Regions from separate parts of the Vibrio frigidus genome, predicted to be linked through region 2. Evidence: riboswitches for the same ligand, from Rfam matches in the RefSeq annotation. Region 2 holds a riboswitch; the other holds the start of a gene.

Region 1 (3,425 bases), on a different contig from region 2:
ATCGCAACAATTGCGCTACGAGTGGAATCTATACAGTACCTCACTTAAGCAAGGATTATTAACCGGTGATGCGCTTGCCATCAAACAGTATATAGTCTGGGCTTTACAAGCCATTAGACAAAAACCACAAGAATTATATTACAGCAATCTGATCATGGCTTATTTAGGTTTAGGTGAAATAAGCAAAGCAAATCAAATACGTTCGGAAGCCAGCTTCTTGTTTCCAAATCATGACTTTTCAACCATAGACATAGAACCCATTGCTATAGATGAAGAGCACAACCAAAATACTGAAAATAATGTGATTGAAGAAGAGAGCAATTCGATAGAGTCTGATACTACAAAAAAAGAGGGAGCGATTAAAAAGTAGAGTGGTACAAACCACCCTACTTACGAACTTATTGATTTAAAGTGTCGTCTAACGCTTTTAGACATAGAGCCACGTTTTCATTTCTCGAAGCGTACCCCATCAACCCTATACGCCATGTCTTTCCAGCTAATGCTCCCAAACCAGCACCTATTTCTAAGTTATAGTCATTAAGTAACGTTGCTCTAACGGCGCCATCATCTACCCCTTCAGGTATATATACGGCATTGAGTTGTGGCAGTCGATAATCTTCATCTACTACAAATTGAATCCCCATCAACTCTAAACCAGTCTTTAATTTTTCATGCATGACTTGATGTCGTTTCCATGCATTTTCCAACCCTTCATTTTTTAGTAACAACAAGGCTTCATGCAAAGCATAAAGACTATTTACAGGTGCAGTGTGATGATAGCTACGTTTACCTTCACCGCTCCAATAACCCAATACTAAACTTTGATCTAAAAACCAACTTTGCACAGGTGACTGTCTATTTTGAATGCGCTGAATAGCCGCTGCAGAAAAAGTCAAAGGAGATAAACCAGGCACACAGGACAAACATTTCTGACTACCTGAATACACGGCATCTAACCCCCATTCGTCTACTTTCAACGGCACGCCTCCAAGCGAAGTCACCGCATCAACAATGGTCAAGACCCCTCTTTCTTGTGCTAAAGAAGCCAAAGCCTGAGCGTCACTAAGAGCACCTGTAGAGGTTTCAGCATGTACAAAAGCTAAAATTTTTGCGTCAGGGTTGGTGTCAAGAGCGTCTCTTACTTTTCTAACGTCAACAGGTTCGCCCCATTCATTATCAACCACGATAGCTTCACCACCGCAGCGGATGACATTTTCACGCATCCTTTCACCAAACACACCATTTCGGCATACAACTACTTTATCGCCGGCTTCTACTAGGTTGACAAAACAAGCCTCCATACCAGCACTACCGGGTGCAGATACCGCAATAGTAAACGTATTCTCTGTTTGGAAAGCGTATTTAAGAAGCTGTTTTAGTTCATCCATCATATTGATGAATAATGGGTCAAGATGCCCTATCGTTGGACGGCTCAACGCTTGCAAAACTTGCGGTGAAATATCTGAAGGTCCGGGCCCCATTAATGTTCTATGAGGAGGTACAAAGCTCTGAATCGTCATAATTATTCCTTTTATAAGACGTGTAGGGGATTAAAGACTAACTCATAATCCATCATTCAACAATTCGACTCTAGTATAGAGGTCAAACCACTTGATCAAGCACCGTTTTTACGTTGTATAAATACTGGGCAAATATTCGTTTTATCAATTGACATTTAGACGTCAACATCGTTCAATGAATAGGTCTGGATTTGTTTGAACTTGATTTAGATAATTCGCTTTATAGCAGAAGAGGAGCATTGCCCAGGCAAGTGTTTTGTGGAGCCTTAACTCCGAGACAAAGCATTCAGGGGGAGCGGTGCCGAGATGATATTTCATTGAGTGTGTATAATCATCGGTTGAGTAGGCTGAATCCTACCAATTGTCACCAACCTTGTTTGGTGAAGAGCTTCTGAGGTCCGCATCCATATCTAATGCTTTTCCTCTGCTCTAGTAATCTCTCTTCAATATAACAAAAATAGAAATACTGTTAATTTGAATACATACAGGGAGAAATGCCGTGAGCGCATTCAATGTAGCAAAATTTGGTGGCACAAGTGTTGCCAACTTTGAAGCCATGAGCCGTTGTGCTGAAATAATAGAGAACAACCCAAACACAAAACTTATCGTCATTAGTGCTTGCTCTGGTGTGACAAACTTGTTGGTTGAGTTGGCAAATGGAGTTCAAGACGAACAACGTCGTCGTGTTGTCATTGAACAACTTGAAGATATCCATTATGCCATCATTGATAAGCTCGCCGACCCTTTAGAAACAGAACAAGCCGTCGCCTCTTTATTAAAGAGCGTGGCATCGGCTGCTGAAGCAGCATCATTCCAAAGTAGCGATAAACTCACAGATCACATGGTTGCTTATGGCGAACGGATGTCAACCCACTTGCTCACTCAAATACTAAGAGAGCGCGGCTTAAGTGCGGCACGTTTTAACATTCGCGATATAATGAGAACCAACAACGCCTACGGAAAAGCAGACCCAGAACTAGATTCGGTTGCTAAACTAGCACAAGAAAAACTCATCCCTTTATGTCGCGATAATGTTGTCGTTACACAAGGCTTTATTGGCGCTGATATAGATGGTAATACGACGACATTTGGTCGTGGCGGCAGTGACTATAGTGCAGCATTAATTGCAGAATCGGTTGAAGCATCGGGCCTTGAGATTTGGACAGATGTTCCTGGTATTTACACGACAGATCCACGCATAGTAGCGAAAGCTGCACCCATCCCTGAAATTAGTTTCAGTGAAGCCTCCGAAATGGCCAACTTCGGAGCCAAAATACTACACCCATCGACATTAGTTCCCGCATTACGCCATGGCATTCCCGTGTTCGTAGGATCGTCTAAAGAGCCAGAGAAAGGGGGGACTTGGATCAGACAAAAAGTAGGAAGTTCACCGCTATTTAGGGCATTAGCATTACGCGGAAACCAAACTATGGTAACACTGCGTAGTCCGAATATGTTTCAAGCGTATGGTTTCTTAGCCGACGTGTTTAAAATTCTAGCGAAGTATAAGATTTCCGTTGATCTGATCACTACATCAGAAGTAAGTGTATCGCTTACCCTTGACCAAACGAACACGTCAGGTGGCGCGCCAGAACTACCCATTGACGCTCAAAAAGAGCTGGAAGAACTTTGTACTGTAGAAGTAGAGCAAAATCTCTGTTTGGTCGCGCTTATTGGCAATAATATGAGTGAATGTAAAGGTTACGCAAAAAAAGTATTCAGTACTTTAGAAGACTTCAATCTACGCATGATTTGCTATGGTGCTAGTCCGCACAATTTGTGTTTCTTAGTACGTTCTGTTGATTCCCGTCGGGCTGTTCAGGATCTACATAGAGAATTATTCGAACTACGTGAGTAATGGTCGTCGAATAAAAAGGCTTGGTATCTTTAACCAAGCCTTTTTAT
Region 2 (3,425 bases):
TATACGCATAATTTCTTAGTTCCTTTCGCTTATAAACACACTAACTAAGCTCGATTCAATTTTCAACCTAAAAATTCGTTTTTTTACGCATTTTGCATCTGTAGGCTTTTTGCTTTAGATATTGTCGACAATACAAAGCAAGCAATCACGAATGCAATAAAGGCGGTAGCGAATGACGTCGCGACAGAATTCGTCAACCCAAGAACGACAAAACCGATACTAGAGACAAGCGCGACAGTAATGGCATACGGCAACTGAGTCGCAACGTGATCGATATGATTACAACGAGCCCCCGTAGATGACAATATCGTCGTATCCGAAATCGGTGAACAATGATCACCGAAAACTGAACCAGCCAAAACAGCACTCAGCATAGGTAACATCATTGTTAAATCTGTCGCACCGGCCATATCGCCCGCTATTGGTAACATTATTCCAAACGTTCCCCATGATGTTCCTGTAGAGAACGCCATTAAGCCTGACAATAAAAATAAAATGACAGGTAACCAATGGACGCTAATATTACCTTGAATCAGAGAAGACAAATAGGCCCCTGTTTTCATGTCACCGATAACCGAGCCTATCGACCATGCAAAAATCAATATTAATATAGCGCTAAACATAGATTTAGCACCAATCCAAACTGTATTGGCAATATCGGCTATCGGTAATTTTTGTTTGAAGACGGTAAATAACGCAATAATTAGTCCGGCTAAGCCACCATATACGAGCGAGCGACCAACATCGGTATTTTCAAATGCTCCTAGCAATGAAAATATTTTGCCGTCAGATTCTAATGCCGTGCTTCCGGTATATATCATCGACACAACCGTTGCGATAATCAAAAATAGAATAGGAAGGACTAAATCAGACACTTTTCCATATTCACTTTCTACGATATCGAGCTCTTCATTTAATTCTAGAGCTTCAGGACTGCTTTCATCAGAAGTGCATTTATTGTTTAGGGACGCTTCATGTTCATGTTTACTCATCGCACCAATGTCTAATTGAAACCATGCAACAGCAAACACCATCAATAATGCAAATACCGCATAAAAATTCATTGGAACTAAACGTAAATAGGCACCCAACGCTGAATATTCAGTTAGCCCATGGCTGACTAGAATACCGCTAATAATAGTCATTATATACGCGCCCCAACTAGAGACTGGCATTAATACACACATAGGCGCAGCGGTTGAATCTAAAATATAGGCCAATTTTGCCCGTGACACATTGTAACGATCGGTGACAGGGCGTGAGATCGCACCAACAGCAAGGCTATTGAAATAATCATCGACAAATATAAATACGCCTAAAAAGGCCGCGAGCAATTGTGAACCACGTTTACTTTTCACTCGTGTCTGAGCCCAAAGAGCGAACGCTCTAGTGCCTCCAGATAGAGTTAATAACGCGGTCATCATTCCAAGGATGACTAAAAAGGCAACTATACTCATATTCCAAGTATTGATACCTCCATCCTCGACAAATACACCTTTAACCGTAGTGCCTATATAGCTAAAGGAGTTTGATATGGAATAGTCCGCAAGGAGTAAGGCGCCTAAAACGATACCAATTCCCAAGGAAACTAATACACGGCGGGTAACGACAGCAAGGCCTAAAGCCATTAAAGGTGGTAATAACGATAAGGGTGACGAAGCAAAGTCTACTAAATTCATGATCTACAAAACCGATTGGTTAGAGATCTACTGCAGAATTAACATGTAAAATGTGGATATGTTAATGATAAGTGAAAGAAAACCAACAGTTTCCCAACCCACAGTAGCGCTCCATAGTTAATAAAAAATACACTATGGCAGTGTCGTAATTATTAAATACGACCCCAGCAAGCGGCTTGATAAACGCACTCACTTCGGCAATAACTCCTTTCTAGACTATTCATTGGCATCACCCCAATAGAATGTACTGATAGTTATTGCTCCTCTACCTCAGTAAACAGCTAGGATATAAAGAAAAACTCTTATATAAACCTAGAAACTGAATAAGGTGCGCGCAATTGTACGGATTTGACCATCTTTTGCAACATAAAAAGCCGTCACAATTCATTTCATTCGATAGATATGTCCATAGAATCCAATACGGTTGATATACACTGCTTTTTAAAAGGTTACGTAATAATGTCAGAGAATTGTCAAAATATCAGTTCATCGAATTGGAAATATGAGGTCAATTTACAAAAATTTATATTATTCTGTCGCGAGATTAGTGCGCTATATATAATTTAATTCTAAATAATTTGGTATTATTTAATTTGACTGTTATTATTGTGGTGTTTAATAATAATCAAATGGAAGTAAACATGTCAGAACTTACAAAAACGCTGCTCAATATTCGTAGTCTGCGTGCCTTTGCTCGCGAATTAACTTTTGAGCAATTAGAAGAAGCCCTAGAAAAACTTACCATCGTTGTTGAAGAACGTCGTTCAGCAGCAGACGAAGAAAAAGCAGCTTTAGCAGAAAGAGAAGCTAAGCTAGCTGAATATGCTCAGATGATTGCGAAAGATGGCATTGATGTTGAAGATTTAATTTCTGCATTATCTGGCGAAACAAAAACAAAAACTCGCAAGAAGCGCGAACCTCGCCCAGCTAAATATAAATATGTTGATACAAATGGCGAAGAAAAAACTTGGACAGGTCAAGGTAGAACACCTTCTACTATCCAATCGCAGCTTGATGCTGGCAAACCTTTAGATGATTTCCTAATCTAATATAAAGTAAATGCATTAAATTATTAAGAGCTCCCTAAGGAGCTCTTTTTTATCATCCTATTAATACAACAACTATTATCTCTCCCAATACGCTTCCTCTAAACTATCTTCGCGCTCAGGTAATCCTCTTGATAATCGGGGGGAATGTTGTACCAATACTTCATAGCTCGCTCTGTTTGAATATTTACACACTTGAGAGAACGAGGAATACGTTAAATAAGGGTATTGATGCTTGCTTGAATTTGGCACATTTTCTTTGTGGTATCTATTTGCGGCCATATCATGCAATAACGCAGAAAGTGCGGCATCCCCTGCTCCATTGGTATTTTTAATTTTTTCAGGTCCTCCCATATAAGGCGCAATATGGGAATACACCTTGATTGGTGACTCACACGCATCCTTAATGGTTGGTCGACTAAACTCGTATTCATTGAACTCAGCGATAGCACCAGGCAGTAGCGGCAACGTAGTTGGTCTCTTAGCACTCTCTTCAGTATAACCAGCCATAAACAGTCCCACAGGGCCCGCAGTACACAATACTAAATCAACCCAATCCAATGCCTTGTCTGCGGCTAACAAAGGGTCTCCATTACCGGTGAGCGCTTCTGCTTCGTCTTCGTTCATCGCCACAACGGATACATGGTCGTTTAAAAACTGTTGCCAAAACAGTGGGTCATCTTGAATAACAAATTTTGTA

The links. Region 2 has a riboswitch for lysine ahead of AACW90_RS03675 (Na+/H+ antiporter NhaC family protein). Riboswitches for the same ligand answer to the same signal wherever they lie in the genome.
Region 1: linked by a shared signal. The riboswitch ahead of lysC (lysine-sensitive aspartokinase 3) and the one ahead of AACW90_RS03675 (Na+/H+ antiporter NhaC family protein) in region 2 are both predicted to bind lysine.

The regions. Positions count from the first base shown of each region.
Region 1 covers NZ_JBCDMC010000003.1:437,040-440,464, forward strand. The annotation lists gene AACW90_RS07620 (PglL family O-oligosaccharyltransferase) at 1-370, shown strand, start outside; gene AACW90_RS07625 (pyridoxal-phosphate-dependent aminotransferase family protein) at 399-1,520, opposite strand; lysine riboswitch at 1,742-1,919, shown strand; gene lysC (lysine-sensitive aspartokinase 3) at 2,020-3,378, shown strand.
Region 2 covers NZ_JBCDMC010000002.1:49,045-52,469, forward strand. The annotation lists gene AACW90_RS03675 (Na+/H+ antiporter NhaC family protein) at 84-1,679, opposite strand; lysine riboswitch at 1,776-1,955, opposite strand; gene AACW90_RS03680 (H-NS family histone-like protein) at 2,321-2,728, shown strand; gene AACW90_RS03685 (inosine/guanosine kinase) at 2,804-3,425, opposite strand, start outside.